2 regions of the Micromonospora sp. NPDC002296 genome follow, and region 1 is predicted to be linked to the other one. Evidence: riboswitches for the same ligand, from Rfam matches in the RefSeq annotation. Region 1 holds a riboswitch; the other holds the start of a gene.

Region 1 (8,562 bases):
TCACGCCGCCCGCCGGTTCGCCGTTCCTGTCGGTCACGCCGCCCGCCGGTTCGCCGTTCCTGTCGGTCACGTTGCCGCCGACGGTTCGCGGGTCACGGTGATCCGCCGGTCGGCCAGGGCCGCGACGAAGTCCGGGTCGTGGGTGACGGTGACCACGCCGTGCCCGGCGTCGCGCAGCTCGGCGAAGAGGTCGACCAGCTCAAGCCAGGTCCGTCGGTCCTGACCGAAGGTGGGTTCGTCGCAGACCAGCAGCCGGGGCGCGGTGGCGAGGGCGGTTGCCACGCTCAGCCGCCGGGCCTCCCCACCCGAGAGGGTGTACGGGTTCGCGCGGGCCAGCGCCGCCAGGCGCAGCCGATCCAGCAGTCCGTCCACGGTGGCCCGGACGGCGGTCTCGGGCCGGCCGGTGCGGCGTGGCCCGAGGGCCAGCTCGTCGAAGACAGTTCCGGTGACGAACTGGTGCTCCGGGTCCTGGAAGACCGACCCGATCCGGCCCGCCAGGGCGGGGGCCCGCCAGCGGTACGGGGGAGTCCGGGCATCCCCGCCGGCCAGCTCCCCGGTCGCCGCCACCCGGCCGGCCCCCGGCCGGAGCAGGCCGCCCAGCAGCAGTGCCAGGGTGGACTTGCCGACGCCGTTGGGACCGAGCACGGCCAGCGCCTCGCCGGCGCGTACCGCGAGGTCGATCGGGGCGAGGCGGGGCGGCAGGGCGACCCGGTCGGCGGTGATCAACAGGTCACCCGGAGCCGCGGCGGCGTGCCGGGGCGGCACGGTCCGGCCGGGCACCCAGACCCCCTCGGCGGCGAGGGCGTCGCCGTGGGCGGCGAAGACCGCCTCCGGCGGCCCGTCGGCGCGTACCCCGCCGCCGGGTTCCAGCACCACCACCCGGTCGACCAGTGGCAACGCCTCGGTGACCCGGTGCTCGACCAGGATCAGCGTGGTGTCTTCGTCCATCGCGTCGGCCACCGCGCGGCGGACCAGCGCCGCCCCGGCCGGGTCGAGGTTCGCGGTCGGCTCGTCGAGCAGCAGCAGGCCCGGCCGCAGGGCGAGCGTCCCGGCCAGGGCGAGCCGCTGCTGCTCACCGCCGGAGAGAGCGGCGGTCGGCCGGTCCCGGTGATACGGGAAGCCGACGCGGCGCAGCGCCTCGTCCACCCGGGGCCAGATCTCCTCGGCCGGTACGCCCCGGTTCTCCAGCCCGAAGGCCACGTCGTCGCCGCAGCGGGCCATGACGAGCTGGGTCTCCGGGTCCTGGAAGACGATGCCGACCCGTTCCCGGTTCGCGCGCGGGTCGACCCCGTCGACCTCGACGGTGCCCTCCTGCTCGCCGGAGTCCTCGGGCAGGAGCCCGGCCAGCGCGGCCAGCAGGGTGCTCTTGCCCGCCCCCGACGGCCCGAGCAGCAGCACCCGCTCGCCACGCTCGACGCGCAGGTCCACCCCCCGCACCGCCCAGCCCCGGCGCCCGGCATGCCGCCACCCGAACCCCCGCATCCCGACGCCACCCACACCAACCCCCTCAACCCCCCACCCGAACAGCCTGGTTGATCAAGAGGCTTGCGTCCGGAGAACGGGTTCGGCTGACGCAAGCCTCTTGATCAACACGGTCAGACGGGGGCGCGGTAGTCGCGGGCGGCGGGGAAGCGGTCCAGGACGCCCGTGCCGGCCAGGGCGCGGGTGAGGGCCCAGCCGCCGGCGCCGGCGACGACCGTGGCGCTGACGATGGTGAGCAGGGCGTACGGGATTCGGTAGCTGGTCAGGTCGTACTCGGCGTTCCAGACGAGGAAGTCGAACAGGGCGGCGCTGAGGCCGGTGAGCGCCCCGGCGAGCAGCGCGGTCGGCAGCCGGAACGAGCGGTACCGGAACGCGGCGAAGGCCAGTTCGGCACCGATGCCCTGGACCATGCCCTGCGGGATCACCGTGCCGGCCCACTGGCTGCCCAGCAGGGCGGACAGGACGGCGGCGACGGTCTCGCAGTACAGGGCCGCGCCCGGCTTGCGAATCACCAGGCCGCCGACCACGGCCGGCATCAGCCAGACCCCGTAGAGCAGGGTCTGTGCGGGCGGGAAGAACGCGAACGCCCCCTCGGTGGCGCTCCAGACCAGGCCCCAGGCCCAGAAGATGACGCCGAAGGCGACCGCGATCACCGAGGCGACCACGATGTCGATCGTGCGCCAGCGGTTGCTGTCGGTGTGGTTCATGTGATGGCTCCCAGTTCTGAGTGAACCAGGAGAAGACGCACGCCGCGCCCGGGCTACCGGACGGCGGCGCGGCTGGAGGTCGACCGAACTCCCTGCGCTGGCATTACCCAGATCAGGTTCGAGGGTCTGCGGGCGGTGCCCGCACTCTCAGCGCTGTGCGCTCCCCTGTCGGATATGAAGTTGTCTCGCCGACGCTAACACCTCGGAAGATCGCCGGGCAATGTGAGCCAATCGCAGCTCATCCCCGGTGCGGAAACCGTCATCTCGCCGTACTTCGTCGACCCGGCCCCGGGCCTGCCCGGCGACGTGCCCCTCGGGCCTGCCGAACGACACCCGGGGCGAGGCCACCGGCCGGTACAGCGACCGGGTCGGGCGGGACCCGGTCAACGACACCGAGATCCCGTACCTGGCCGTGGAGTCCCGGCGGGAGGTGCCCGCCCCGCGAAACCGGTACGAGTGAGCCCGGGTCCCGCTGGGTAGGCTGCCGATCATGCAGGTGGAGGCGCGAGGGCTGACGTTCGAGGTCCGCACCGGCGGGCCGGCCGACGGCGAACCGGTGCTGCTGCTGCACGGCTTCCCGCAGCACGGCGGCGAGTGGGACGAGGTGACGCCCGCGCTGCACGCCGCCGGGCTGCGCACGTACGCGCCGGACCAGCGCGGCTACTCGCCGCTCGCCCGGCCCGGGGCGGTCGAGGCGTACCGGCTTCCCGAGCTGGTCGCCGACGCGGCGGCCCTGCTCGACGCGCTGGGCGTCGACGCGGCGCACGTGGTGGGGCACGACTGGGGCTCGATCGTGGCCTGGGGGCTGGCCGCGAGCCACCCCGACCGGGTGCGCACCCTCACCGCCGTGTCCGTCCCGCACCCCGCCGCGATGGCGCACGCGCTGGCCACGGACACCGAGCAGAAGGCCCGCTCGTCGTACATCGCCCTGTTCCGCAAGCCGGGCAAGGCGGAGAAGGTCCTGCTGGCGTTGCGGGCCGCCGCCCTGCGCAAGCTGCTCGGCGGGGTCGGCGACGCCGCCCGGGTGGCCCGGTACGCCGAGCCGATGCGCGAGCCGGGCGCGCTGACCGCCGCGCTGAACTGGTACCGGGCGATGTCGCGGGCCGACCTCGCGGCGGTCGGGCCGGTGCCGGTGCCGACCGCGTTCGTGTGGAGCAGCAGGGACATCGCGATCGGCCGCACCGCCGCCGAGGCGTGCGCCGCCCACGTCACCGGGGACTACCGCCTCGTCGAGCTGCCCGGCGTCTCGCACTGGATTCCCGACGAGGCGCCCGGTCCGCTCGCCGAGACGATCCTGGCCCGCACGGGCACCGCGCGGTGACCCCCGCCCCGCCGCCGTCCGCCCCGGGTCCGTCGTCCGTCCCGGGTCCGTCGGGCGCGGCGGGCGGCGGCGTCGCGGCGGCCCGGCCGCACACCCGCGCGTCGCTCGCCGTGCAGCTCCACGACCTGGGGGTACGCCCCGGCGGCATCGTGCTGGTGCACGCCGGACTGCGGGCCCTCGGATTCGTCTGCGGCGGCCCGCAGGCGGTGGCCCTCGCCCTGCGCGACGTGCTCGGCCCCGAGGGCACGCTGGTGGTGCCGACCCACACGCCGGAGAACAGCGACCCGGCCGGGTGGAGCAACCCGCCGGTGCCGGCGGACTGGTGGCCGGTGATCCGCGCGGAGACTCCCGGCTTCGACCCGGCGGTCACCCAGAGCCGGTTTATGGGGGCGCTGGCCGAGACCGTCCGGGGCTGGCCGGGGGCCCGGCGCAGCGACCACCCGCACGTCTCGTTCGCCGCGCTCGGGCCCGCCGCCGAGGAGATCGTGGCCGGGCACCCGCTGGCCGACATGCTCGGCCCCGGTTCGCCGCTGGGCCGGCTGTACGACCTGGACGCCGACGTGCTGCTGCTCGGCGTCGACCACGGCTGCAACACGTCGCTGCACCTGGCGGAGTACCGGCAGGCCGCCCCGCCGAGGGAACGGGTGGGCGCGGCGGTTCGCACCCGCGACGGCGGCCAGGACTGGGCCTGGTGGGAGGACGTGGCGGTCGACTCGGCCGACTTCCCCCGGCTCGGGGCGGACCTGGAGGCGACCGGCGCGGTCCGGATCGGCCCGGTCGGCGACGGGACGGGCAGGTCGATGCGCCAGCGGGCGGCGGTCGACTTCGCGGTGGACTGGCTGGCCCGCAACCGACGGACGAAGGAGAACATGACGGTGAGCGCCGAGGACTACCTCGCGGTGGTGACGGAGACGATCGACCGGGTGTCGGCCAGCCAACGGGAGGCGGTGGGTCGGGCGGCCGACCTGGTCGCCGACGCGCTGCGCGCCGACGGGGTGGTCCACGCGTTCGGCACCGGCTACTCCGAGGCCCTCGCCATGGAGATCGCCGGCCGGGCCGGCGGCCTGGTGCCGACCAACCGGATCGCGCTGCGCGACCTCGTGCTGCACGGCGGGGCCCCGGCCGACGTCCTGGGCCCGCTGCTGGAGCGCGACCCGGCGGTGGCCCACCGCCTCTACGAGCTGGCCCCGGTCCGCCCGTCGGACGTCTTCGTGGTCGCCTCCAACTCCGGCGTCAACGGGGCGATCGTGGAGTTCGCCGCCCTCGTGAAGGAGCGCGGCCACGGCCTCGTCGCGATCACCTCGACGCAGCACTCGGCACGGATGACGTCCCGCCACCCGTCCGGCCGGAAGCTGGCCGAGTTCGCCGACGTGGTGCTGGACAACGGCGCACCGTACGGCGACGCGACCCTGCCGCTGCCTGGCGGCGGCGCGGTCGGCGCGGTCTCCTCCATCACCGCCGCCCTGCTGGCGCAGCAGCTCACGGTCGAGGTGGTGTCCCGACTGCTCGCGGCGGGTGAGCGGCCCCCGGTCTACCTGTCGGCCAACATCACCGGCGGCGACGAGCACAACAACGAGCTGGAGGCCCGGTACGCCGGGCGTATCCGCCGGGGGTCCTGACCGCGGCGGGCGGGGTGCGGTCGTGAGTCGGTTTCGCCGTTCGCCCGACGGGGCAAAGCCGATGCTGCCGGCGGGATGGATCCCGCCGGCAGTACCGTCACCCGGAGGTAGCGCGTGTCGAAGGAAACCGAGAAGCAGCGCTGGCAGCGCAACTTCGCCGACCTGCTCCAGGAATTGCGGGTCGCGCAGACCGGCGTGCAGATCCTGTTCGCGTTCCTGCTGACCCTGCCGTTCAGCAACGGCTTCACGCACACCAGCGAGTTCCAGAGAGACGTCTACATCGTCGCGTTGCTGTCGGCGGCCGGTGCCACCACGATGATCATCTCCCCGGTGGCCTTCCACCGGGCGCTGTTCCGGCAGGGGCGCAAGCCGGAGCTGGTCCGGTTCGCCCACCGGATGGCCAGTGGCGGGCTCGCCTTCATGCTCATCTCGATGGTCAGCGCGGTCCTGCTGATCACCGACTTCGTGCTGGACCGGGGCATCGCCTTCCTGCTCACCGGGATCACGGCGGCGTGGTTCCTGGCCTTCTGGGTGGTCCTGCCGTTCGCCCGCCGCAACTGGGGCGACGACGACATCGACGACGATGATGACGAGCCGCAGGTGCTCTCCGGCGGCTGATCCCGTCGACCAGCGCGGACGCTGGGAGGAATCCGAGGTGCACGCGACGCTACCCCTGGGTAACAGCCGGGGGTAGCGTTGCTTTTTGTCGAGCGCGTTGACGCATCCGGACCGAGGTTCGAGGGGGCAGCCGTGACCACGACGCAGAACAGCCGACCCACGCCCGACCCGGCGGAGGGAGCCCCGGCGGGCGGCCCCACCGGCCGGGTCGCGCCGATCGACGATCCGGCCCCGGCCGTCCCGGGCCCCGCCGCCGAGGCCACTGCCGACGCCGCCGCCGTCGATGCCGCCGGGGGCGCGGGGGCGCTGCCGACGGAGGCCGGTCAGGTGTCCGAGAAGGAGGCCCGGCAGGTCGCCGAGGCGGCCCGCGAGTCCGCGTGGGACCGGCCGAGCTTCGGCAAGGAGTTGTTCCTCGGCCGGCTCCGGATCGACCTGATCCACCCCTGGCCGCGTACCGACCCGGCCGAGGACGCCCGGGCCGGGGAGTTCCTCGGCCGGCTGCGGGCGTACCTGGAGTCCGAGGTGGACGGGGCGGCGATCGAGCGCGACGCCCACATTCCCGACGAGGTGTTCCAGGGGCTGGCCCGGCTCGGCGCGTTCGGCATGAAGATCGACCGGTCCCACGGTGGGCTCGGGCTGAGCAACCTGCACTACTGCCGGGCGCTGATGCTGGCGGGGTCGGTCAGCCCGGCGATCGGCGCGCTGCTGTCGGCCCACCAGTCGATCGGCGTCCCGCAGCCGCTGAAGATGTTCGGCACCGACGAGCAGAAGCAGCGCTTCCTGCCCCGGCTCGCCGCCGGCGAGGTGTCGGCGTTCCTGCTCACCGAGCCGGACGTCGGCTCCGACCCGGCACGGCTGGCCACCACGGCCGAGCCGACCGCCGACGGCGCCGGGTACCGGCTCAACGGGGTGAAGCTGTGGGCCACCAACGGCACCGTGGCCACCCTGCTGGTGGTGATGGCCCGGGTGCCGGCCGCCGAGGGGCGGCGCGGCGGGATCACCGCCTTCGTCGTCGACGGCGACGCCGAGGGCATCACTGTGGAGCGGCGCAACGAGTTCACCGGCCTGCGCGGCCTGGAGAACAGCCTCACCCGGTTCCACGATGTGTTCGTGCCGAGCGGGAACGTCATCGGCGGCGAGGGCAAGGGGCTGAAGATCGCCCTGACCACGCTGAACACGGGGCGGCTGTCGCTGCCGGCGATGTGCGTCGGCGCGGGGAAGTGGTCACTGAACGTGGCCCGGGACTGGGCCGCCGACCGGGTCCAGTGGGGCCGGCCGGTGGGCGAGCACGAGGCCGTCGCGCAGAAGCTCTCGTTCGTCGCCGCCACCACGTACGGCATGGAGACCATGCTGGACCTGTGCTGCCTGCTCGCCGACGACGACCGCAACGACATCCGGATCGAGGCGGCCCTGGTCAAGCTCTACGCCAGCGAGATGGCCTGGAAGATCGGCGACGAGCTGCTCCAGATCCGGGGCGGGCGCGGCTACGAGACGGCCGACTCGCTGGCCGCCCGGGGCGAGCGCCCGGCCGCGGTCGAGCAGATGCTGCGCGACCTGCGGATCAACCGGATCTTCGAGGGTTCCACCGAGATCATGCACTTGCTCATCGCCCGCGAGGCGGTCGACGCCCACCTCTCGGTCGCCGGGGACATCATCGACCCCGACGCGGGGCTCGGGCGCAAGGCGAAGGCCGGCGCGCGGGCCGGGGCCTTCTACGCGAAGTGGCTGCCCACCCTCGCCGTCGGCCGGGGCCAGGCGCCGAGGGCGTACGCCGAGTTCGGCCCGCTCGCCGGCCACCTGCGCCAGGTCGAGCGGCACAGCCGCAAGCTGGCCCGGTCGACGTTCTACGCGATGTCCCGCTGGCAGGGCAAGATGGAGCGCAAGCAGGCGTTCCTCGGCCGGGTGGTGGACATCGGCGCGGAGCTGTTCGCGATGTCCGCGGTCTGCGTCCGGGCGTACGCGGAGAAGGACACCCGCCCGGAGAACGTCGAGCTGGCCGACCTGTTCTGCCGCCAGGCCCGGCTGCGGGTCGACGCCCTGTTCACCGGCCTGTGGGCGAACACCGACTCCGTCGACGTGGCGGCGGCGAAGCGGATCCTCGCCGGCCGGTACGCGGCCCTGGAGGACGGGGTGATCACCCCGCCGGCCGACCTGCCCTGGGTGGCCCGCTGGACCCCCGGCCCGTCCACCGCCCAGGACGTCCGCCGCCGTATCCCCCGCCCCGAGTGACGAGGCAGGGTCCCCTGCCGACGCCCGTGGCGCGGCAGGGGGCCCGTCCGGAGCTGAGTGCCCCGGGCCGGCGCGGGCTCACCGGGCGATGGCCCAGGCCAGCACGGAGGCCAGGATCAGCCCGTTGAGCGCCGCCAGCACCAGGTACGCCGCCGGCGGTATCTTGCGGCCCCGGCGGACGAAGCTGACGAGCACGGCGGCGTAGGCCAGCAGCAGCACGGCGACGACGATCAGGAAGTAGAGCACCGGACCACCCTAGCGGCCACCCCGGAGCCCGAGTCCGCGCAGCTCCAGCGCGGCGAGCGCCTCGACCGTGGCGTCGTCGCCGCGCCGCCACGCATCGGCCACGTCCGGGGCGATCCGGGTCAACTTGGCGATCGGCTGACCGGCCAGCGCCCGCAGGGCCAGCAGGTCCCGCCCGGCCGGGACGGCGGCCAGCGCCTTGGCCGAGGCGGCCCGTCGCATCCACCGCAGCCGCAGCGGCAGCCAGCCGAACAGCACCAGGCCGAGCGGGAACACCAGCACCGCGATGCTGAGCGCCAGGGCGAGCTGGCCGACCAGTTCCTGCTGGTCCCGGCCCGCCTCG
Region 2 (8,562 bases), on a different contig from region 1:
TCGCCGGACGTCGCCGGCCCGCTGCTCGACCTCGGCTGCGGCTTCGGCCCGATCACCTGCGTGCTGGCCGACAGCGCCCCGGCGGCCACCGTCTGGGCGGTCGACGTCAACGAGCGGGCCCGGGCGCTCACCACCGCCAACGCCGAGCGGGTCGGGGCCGCGGACCGGGTCCGGGTCGTCGCCCCGGACGACGTGCCGACCGAGTTGGCCTTCGCCCAGATCTGGTCCAACCCGCCCATCCGGATCGGCAAGGAGGGCCTGCACGAGCTGCTGCTGCGCTGGCTGCCCCGGCTCGCCCCGGACGGCGTGGCCTGGCTGGTGGTCGCCCGCCACCTCGGCGGCGACTCCCTGCACCGCTGGCTGGTCGACCAGGGCTGGCAGGTGGGGCGGCACGCCAGCCAGAAGGGCTTCCGGGTGCTGCGGGTCACCCGGTAATCGAGTGTCGCCCGGCCCACCCGCTCGGGCAGGATGCCGACGTGGGATACGTGGACGTGGCGGGGGTCGGGCACATCCTGCCCGACGGTCGGGAACTCTTCACCGACGTGTCGTTCCGGGTCGGTGAGGGTGCCAAGGTCGCCCTGGTCGGCCCGAACGGCGCGGGGAAGACGACGCTGCTGCGGATGGTCGCCGGCGACCTGCCGGTGCGCACCGGCGCGGTCTCCCGCTCCGGGGGCCTTGGCGTGATGCGCCAGTTCATCGGCATGATCGGCGACGACTCCACCCTCGCCGACCTGGCACTGTCGCTCGCCCCGCCGGCGCTGCGCGACGCCGGCCGCAAACTCGCCGAGACCGAGGCGGCCATGCGGGGGGCCGAGACCCGCGGCAAGTTCAGCACCGCCGCGGGCAGGGCCCAGCTCGCGTACGCGGATGCGCTCGCCGCCTGGGGCGAGACCGGCGGGTACGACGCCGAGGTGCTGTTCGACACCGTCGCCGTCATCGTGCTCGACCTGCCCTGGGACGCCGCCCGGGACCGTCCGGTGCGGACCCTCTCCGGCGGCCAGCAGAAGCGCTTCGCCCTCGAACTGCTGCTGCGCGGCCCCGACGAGGTGCTGCTGCTCGACGAGCCCGACAACTTCCTCGACGTGCCCGGCAAGCGGTGGCTGGAGGACCGGCTGCGCGAGTCGACGAAGTCGGTGCTCTACGTCTCGCACGACCGGGAGTTGCTGGCCCGCACCGCCGGCCGGGTGGTCGCCGTGGAGGGCGGCAGCGCCTGGGTGCACCCGGGCGGCTTCGCGAGCTGGCACGAGGCCAGGGTGGCCCGGCACGCCCGCCTCGACGAGCTGCGCCGCCGCTGGGACGAGGAACACCAGAAGCTGCGCGAGCTGATGCTGATGTACAAGCAGAAGGCGGCGTACAACGACGGGCTGGCCTCGCGGTACCAGGCCGCGCAGACCCGGCTGCGCAAGTTCGAGGAGGCCGGGCCGCCGCCCGTGCCCCCGAAGGACCAGGACATCCGGATGAAGCTGACCGGCGGGCGGACCGGCAAGCGCGCGGTGGTCGCCGAGCAGCTTGAGCTGGACGGCCTGACCTACCCCTTCGACCTGGAGATCTGGTACGGCGACCGGGTCGCGGTCCTCGGCGCGAACGGCACCGGCAAGTCGCACTTCCTGCGGCTGCTGGCCCGGGGCGGCACCGACCCGGAGCCGGCCAACGGCCCGGTCGACGGGGCCGCCGCGCTCGCCCCGGTGGCGCACGGCGGGACGGTCCGGCTCGGCGCCCGGGTCCGCCCCGGCCACTTCTCCCAGACCCACGACCGCCCAGAGCTGGTGGACCGCACGCTCGTCGACATCCTCTGGCGCGGCGACGAGCACCGGGCGGGGATGGACCGGCACGCGGCGATGGCGGCGCTGAGCCGGTACGAGCTGGCCGGGCAGGGCGATCAACGGTTCGGCACCCTCTCCGGCGGCCAGCAGGCCCGCTTCCTGGTGCTGCTGCTGGAGCTGTCCGGGGCGACGCTGCTGCTGCTCGACGAGCCCACCGACAACCTGGACCTGGCCAGCGCGGAGGCGCTGGAGGCGGGCCTGAGCGCGTTCGCCGGGACGGTGGTCGCGGTGACCCACGACAGGTGGTTCACCCGGTCCTTCGACAGGTTCGTGCTGTTCCGGGGCGACGGCGAGGTGGTGCAGACGTCGGAGCCGGTCTGGGACGTCGGATGAACGGCGACGAGCTGGTCGACCGGCTCTGCGGGGTGGACGGGGTGGTCGCGGTGGCCCTCGGCGGCAGCCGGGCCCGGGGCGAACACCGGCCCGACTCCGACTGGGACGTGGGCCTCTACTACCGGGGTGGCCTGGACGTGCCGGCGCTGCGCGCCATCGCCGCCTCGGTAACCGGGGCGGAGGTGGAACTGACCGCGCCGGGCGGCTGGGGGCCGTGGGTGGACGGCGGCGGCTGGCTGCGCGTCGGCGGGGTGGCGGTGGACTGGATCTACCGTGACCTCGACCGGGTGGGCCGGGTCTGGGCCGACTGCGGGGCCGGCCGGTACACCGTCGAGGCGCAGGCCGGTCACCCGCTGGGCTTCTACTCGCACGCCTATGCCGGCGAGGTGGCGCTGTGCCGGGTGCTCGGCGACCCGACCGGGGAGCTGACCGCGCTGCGGGCGGAGACCGGGTGCTACCCGCCGGCGCTGTCCGCCGCCCTGCTGGCCAGCGGCTGGGAGGCCGGGTTCCTGCTCGACGCAGCCGCCAAGGGCGCGGCGGCGGGGGACGGCGGTTACGTGGCCGGCTGCCTGTTCAGGGCGGTCGGCGTGGTCGTCCAGGCGCTGCACGGCCGGGCCGGGCGGTGGCTGGTGAACGAGAAGGGCATGATCGCCTCTGCCGGCAGGCTGCCGGACGCCCCGGTGGACTTCACCCGCCGGGCGCAGGGGCTGCTCGGCGCGGTCGGCCGCACCCCGGCCGAGCTGGCCGCCACCGTCGCCGACGCGCACCGGCTGGTCGCCGAGGCGCTCCGCTGATCCGCCACTCGGCGGGCCGTGCCCGGTCCGCCCTGCCGGGCGGCGGGTCGGCGCCCGGGGTGGACCCGCCGGTGTCGGGGCGGGTGGGCTGCGCCGGGGCCGTGGGGCGTCCGGCCGGTGGCCGCGTCGGGACGGGCATAGGGTGGATCTCGTGACTGAGATGACGTATCGACGGCTGGGCGACTCCGGGCTCGTGGTGTCCGTGGTCGGCGTCGGCTGCAACAACTTCGGCCGTAAGCTCGACCTCGACGGCACCCGGGCGGTGGTCGACGCCGCCCTCGACGCCGGCATCAACCTCTTCGACACCGCCGACATCTACGGCGACGAGCCGGGTGGCTCCGAGGAGCTGCTCGGCCAGGCCCTCAAGGGCCGCCGGGACGACGTGGTGGTGGCCACCAAGTTCGGCATGGACATGCAGGGGCGCAACGGCCCGGACCACGGCGCCCGAGGCGCCCGGCGGTACATCGCCCGGGCGGTGGAGGCGTCGCTGCGCCGGCTCGACACCGACCACATCGACCTGTACCAGATGCACGAGCCGGACCCGGGCACCCCGATCGACGAGACCCTCGCCGCCCTGGACGACCTGGTCCGCGCCGGCAAGGTGCGCTACCTCGGCAACTCCAACTTCGCCGGCTGGCAGATCGCCGACGCCGACTGGGTCGCCTCCTCCAACGGGCGGGCCCGGTTCATCAGCGCGCAGAACCACTACTCGCTGCTGGAGCGGGGCGTCGAGGCCGAGGTCATCGGGGCCTGCGAGCGGTTCGGCCTGGGCATGCTGCCGTTCTTCCCGCTGGCCAACGGGCTGCTCACCGGCAAGTACAAGCGCGGCGAGGCGGCACCCGCCGGCAGCCGGCTCGCCGGGGGCGGCCGGTACGCCGAACGCCTGGCCGCCGCGCGGTGGGACGTCATCGAGGCGCTGGAGGCGTACGCGGCCGAGCGGGGGCTGTCCCTGCTCCAGGTGGCCATCGGCGGGCTGGCCGCCCGGCCGGCGGTGACCTCGGTGATCGCCGGAGCCACCTCGCCGGAGCAGGTGCGGTCCAACGCGGAGGCCGGCACCTGGCAGCCGACCGACGACGACCTCGAAGCGCTCGACGCCATCCTCTGAGCCGGGCGGCCGTGGTCCAGCCCACTTGGCCCACCCCCTTGGCGGAGCAGCCCAATCGTCGTACGGTGACACGCAAGTGACCCACGGGAGCCCGGTGTGTACCGGGCTGAGAGGGGGGCTGATAGCCCCCGACCGTCGAACCTGATCCGGGTAATGCCGGCGCAGGGAGGAGAATTGCCGTGCCGTCCCTCGGGCGACTGCATCTGATCACCGACACCCGGCCGGGCCGGGACCCGCTCGCCGTGCTGCGCGCCGCCCTCGCGGTGGCCCGCGCCGAGCTGGTCGTCCAGGTCCGCGTCACCGACGACGCCACCGACCGCGCGGCGTACGACCTGGCCCGGCGGGTGGTCGTGGCGTGCGCGCCCTACGGGGCGACGTGCCTGGTCAACGACCGGCTGCACGTGGCGCTCGCGGTCGGCGCGGCCGGTGGGCACGTCGGCGCGGACGACCTGCCCGTGGCGGCGGCCCGCCGGGTCCTCGGCCCGGTCGCGACGCTCGGCGCGACCGCCCGGTCCCCGGGCGCCGCTGCCGACGCGGTGGCCGCCGGGGCCAGCTACCTGGGCGTCGGCCCGTGCCACGCCACTGACACCAAGAACGGCCTGCCGGACCCGATCGGCCCCGCCGGGGTGCGTGCGGTCGCCACCGCCGTGGCCGTGCCGGTGATCGCCATCGGCGGGGTGACCGCCGCGACGGTCCCGGCGCTGCGCGCCGCCGGGGCGTACGGGGTGGCGGTGGTCGGGGCGCTCTCCGCCGCCGCCGACCCGGGCCGGGCCGCCGCCGAACTGCTCGGGGCGCTGACGTGCTGACGGCCACCGGGCAGGGGCCCGTCGACGTGGCGGTGGTGGGTGCCGGGCCGGTCGGGCTGGCGGTCGCCTGGCGGTGCGCGGCGCGCGGGCTGCGGGTCGAGGTGCACGACCCGGCCCCCGGGTCGGGCGCGTCGTACGTCGCAGCCGGGATGCTGTCACCGGTCGCCGAGGCGTACTTCGGCGAGCACGAGCTGACCGGGCTGCTCGCCGCCTCCGCCGCCCGCTGGCCCGGGTTCGCCACCGAGCTGGCCGAGGCCGCCGGGACCGGGTTCGGGTACCGCACCGAGGGCACCCTCGTCGTCGGGTTGACCAGCGACGACCTGGCCGAGGCGCGGCGGTTGTGGACGTACCAGCGCGGGCTGGGATTGCCGATCACCCCGCTGCGCCCCTCGGAGCTGCGCGACCGCGAGCCGGCGCTCGCCCCGCGGGTGCGCGGCGGCGCGGTCGCCCCCGGTGACCACCAGGTCGACCCCCGGCGGCTGGTCGCCGCGTTGCGGATCGCCGCCGAGCGGGCCGGCGCGACCCTGGTCGCCGGCCCGGTGCGGGAGCTGTCCGACCTGGACGCCCGGGTGACCGTCGTCGCCGCCGGCTGCGGCGCCGCCGCCCTCACCGGGCTGCCGGTACGGCCGGTGAAGGGGCAGATCCTGCGGCTCCGCGCGCTCGGCGGCGGCCCGCCGGGCTTCCGGCACGTCATCCGGGGGTACGCCGACGGCGAGTCCGTCTACCTGGTGCCCCGGGACGGCGGCGAGGTGGTGGTCGGCGCGACCGTCGAGGAGCGCGCCGACACCCGGGTCACCGCCGGGGCGGCGCTGCGGCTGCTGCGCGCCGCCGTCGACCTGGTTCCCGAACTGACCGAGTACGACCTGGCGGAGGCGTCCGCCGGGCTGCGCCCCGGCACCCCGGACAACGCGCCGATCATCGGGCCGCTGCCCGGCCGGCCCGGGGTGCTCGCCGCCACTGGGCACCACCGGCACGGCATCGTGCTCACCCCGGTCACCGCCGACCTCGTCGCCGAGCTGGTGGTCACCGGGGAGGCGGACCCGCTGCTCGCCCCCTTCACCCCCGAGCGGTTCGCCGGCCACCGCCGGCACGGCTGACCGGGTCCCGACGCGACCGACCGCGTCCCGACGCCACCCGCGTCCGGTGCCACTGACCACGTCCGGCACGACAGGTCGCTGCCGGGTCGCCTTCGAGGAGGAGCACGCACATGGAACTGACGGTGAACGGCGCCGGGCGGACGCTGCCCCCCGGTGCGACCGTGGCAGACCTGATCGTCCTGGTCACCGGGCAGCGCGGCGGCCTCGCCGTCGCCGTCAACGGCGAGGTGGTGCCGCGCGCCGGCTGGCCGGCGACCGCGCTGCGCGACGGCGACCGGGTCGAGGTGCTCAGCGCCGCCCAGGGCGGGTGAGCGGGATGCCCGTCGCACCGGCGCACCCCGACCGGGCCACCCCCGAGCCGGCGCCCCTCGCCCTGGGCGGCGAGACGTTCGCGTCGCGGCTGATCCTCGGCACCGGCGGCGCGGCCAGCCTGCACGCGCTGGAACAGGCGATCCGGGCCTCCGGCACCGAGCTGGTCACCCTCGCACTGCGCCGCGTCGACACCGCCCCCGGAACCGCCGGCGGGCTGCTCGACCTGCTGGAGCGGTGCGGGGTGAAGCTGCTGCCGAACACGGCCGGCTGCCACACGGCCGGCGAGGCGGTCAAGGTCGCCCACCTGGCCCGCGAGGCGTTCGGCACCGACTGGGTGAAGCTGGAGGTGATCGGCGACGAGCGCACCCTGCTGCCCGACGGGGTGGAACTGCTGCGCGCTGCCGAGGAGTTGGTGTCCGACGGGTTCACCGTGCTGCCGTACACGTCGGACGACCCGGTCCTGGCCCGGCGGCTGGCCGACGTAGGCTGCGCCGCGGTGATGCCGGCCGGCGCGCCGATCGGCTCCGGCCTGGGCATCAACAACCCGCACCACATCCGGCTGATCCGGCAGGGCGTCGACGTGCCGGTGATCCTCGACGCCGGGATCGGCACCGCCTCCGACGCGGCGCTGGCCATGGAATTGGGCTGCGACGCGGTGCTGCTGGCCAGCGCCGTCACCCGGGCCGCCGACCCGTTGGCGATGGCCACCGCCATGCGGTACGCGGTCCGCGCCGGCCACCTCGCCGCCGGTGCGGGCCGCATCCCCCGCCGCTTCCACGCCCTGGCCTCCACCCCCGACGAGGGAAGGCCGGACCTGTGACCCGCACCGGTACCGCCGATCCTGGTCGCGGTCGGCCCCCGGCGGGTCCACCTTCCACCAGAGTCGCCCGGGTCCCGGCGGGCATTGTCGTGCTCACCGATCGGTGGCAGGCGCGGCGGGGGCTGGTCGACGTCGTGGGCGCCGCCGTGGCCGGGGGAGTGCGGTGGGTGGTGCTGCGCGAGAAGGACCTGCCCCGCGCCGAGCGGGCCGCCCTCGCCGCCGACCTGCGCCCGATCCTCGCCGGGGCGGGCGGCACCCTGGTCGTCGCCGGCCCCGACCCCCTCGGTGGGGACGCCGTCCACCTGCCGGCCGTCGGCCCGTACCTGCCGCCGCGCCTCGGCCTCGTCGGCCGCTCCTGCCACGACGCGGCCGAACTGGCGAGACTGACCACCGAGGACTACGCCACCGTCTCGCCCGTGTATCCGAGCAGGTCGAAGCCGGGGTACGGCCCACCGCTGCGCCCCGCCCGGCTCGGCGAGCTGATCCGGCTCAGCCCCGTGCCGGTCCTCGCCCTCGGCGGCGTCGAGACCCCGGCCCAGGCCAGCGCCTGCGTCGAGGCGGGCGCCGTCGGGGTGGCGGTCCTCGGCGCGATCATGCGGGCCGACGATCCCGCCGAGGCAGCCGCCGCGCTGGCCATTCCCTTCGAGACGCCGCGAACCGGGCACGACCACGCGGCGGCCACCGGAAGGCGCGGGTGACCGGCGTGACGCCGACGACCGTGCTGACCATCGCCGGCTCCGACTCCGGCGGGGGTGCCGGCATCCAGGCCGACCTCAAGGTCTTCGCGGCCCTCGGCGCGTACGGCACCAGCGTGCTCACCGCCGTCACCGCGCAGAACACCCGGGGCGTGGACGCCGTCCTGCCGCTGCCGCCGCGCACGGTCACCGAGCAGCTCGACAGCGTGCTCGGCGACTTCCGCGTCCGGGCGGTGAAGACCGGGATGCTCGGCACCCAGACCGTCGCCGACGCGGTCGCCGGGGCGGCCCGGGCGGGTCGGCTGCCGCACCTCGTCGTCGATCCGGTGCTGGTCGCCACCAGCGGGCACCGGCTCGGCGTGGTCGGGGCGGTCGAGCGGCTGCTGCCGTACGCGGAGGTGGCGACGCCGAACTGCGCGGAGGCCGCGGCCCTCACCGGAGGTCCGGTGACCACGGTCGAGGAGATGGTCGCCGCCGCCCGGGCGCTCGTCGCCGGCGGCCCGGCGCACGTGGTGGTCACCGGCGGCGACGTGGACGCCGGCGGCGACGCGGTCGACGTGCTGCACGGGGGCGGGGCGACCGTCCTGCTGCGCGCGCCCCGGGTGCCGACCCGGCACAGCCACGGCACCGGCTGCTCGTTCTCGGCGGCGATCGCCGTCCGGCTGGCGCTGGGCGATCCGGTGCCGGTGGCCGTCGCAGCCGCCAAGGAGTACGTCACCCGCGCGCTGACCGGCGCGCGGGACTGGGAACTGGGCGCGGGGCACGGCCCGCTGGACC

The links. A riboswitch is a leader RNA that binds a small molecule or an ion and turns the genes downstream of it on or off. The one in region 1 is predicted to bind thiamine pyrophosphate.
Region 2: another riboswitch for thiamine pyrophosphate. It lies ahead of ABT023_RS05315 (thiamine phosphate synthase); the one in region 1 lies ahead of ABT023_RS19025 (ECF transporter S component).

Annotation. Positions count from the first base shown of each region.
Region 1 covers NZ_JBEOWQ010000023.1:80,111-88,672, forward strand. Annotated here, with positions in the region: gene ABT023_RS19020 (ABC transporter ATP-binding protein) at 67-1,482, opposite strand; gene ABT023_RS19025 (ECF transporter S component) at 1,596-2,189, opposite strand; TPP riboswitch at 2,261-2,366, opposite strand; gene ABT023_RS19030 (hypothetical protein) at 2,437-2,649, shown strand; gene ABT023_RS19035 (alpha/beta fold hydrolase) at 2,680-3,510, shown strand; partial or broken gene ABT023_RS19040 (AAC(3) family N-acetyltransferase) at 3,666-4,340, shown strand; gene ABT023_RS19045 (sugar isomerase domain-containing protein) at 4,380-5,129, shown strand; gene ABT023_RS19050 (DUF6328 family protein) at 5,244-5,747, shown strand; gene ABT023_RS19055 (acyl-CoA dehydrogenase family protein) at 5,880-7,976, shown strand; gene ABT023_RS19060 (hypothetical protein) at 8,055-8,222, opposite strand; gene ABT023_RS19065 (hypothetical protein) at 8,232-8,562, opposite strand, start outside.
Region 2 covers NZ_JBEOWQ010000004.1:175,306-183,867, reverse strand. Annotated here, with positions in the region: gene ABT023_RS05335 (class I SAM-dependent methyltransferase) at 1-435, shown strand, start outside; gene ABT023_RS05330 (ABC-F family ATP-binding cassette domain-containing protein) at 477-2,156, shown strand; gene ABT023_RS05325 (nucleotidyltransferase domain-containing protein) at 2,153-2,950, shown strand; gene ABT023_RS05320 (aldo/keto reductase) at 3,093-4,055, shown strand; TPP riboswitch at 4,129-4,240, shown strand; gene ABT023_RS05315 (thiamine phosphate synthase) at 4,235-4,861, shown strand; gene thiO (glycine oxidase ThiO) at 4,855-5,958, shown strand; gene thiS (sulfur carrier protein ThiS) at 6,069-6,269, shown strand; gene ABT023_RS05300 (thiazole synthase) at 6,275-7,090, shown strand; gene ABT023_RS05295 (thiamine phosphate synthase) at 7,174-7,788, shown strand; gene thiD (bifunctional hydroxymethylpyrimidine kinase/phosphomethylpyrimidine kinase) at 7,794-8,562, shown strand, end outside.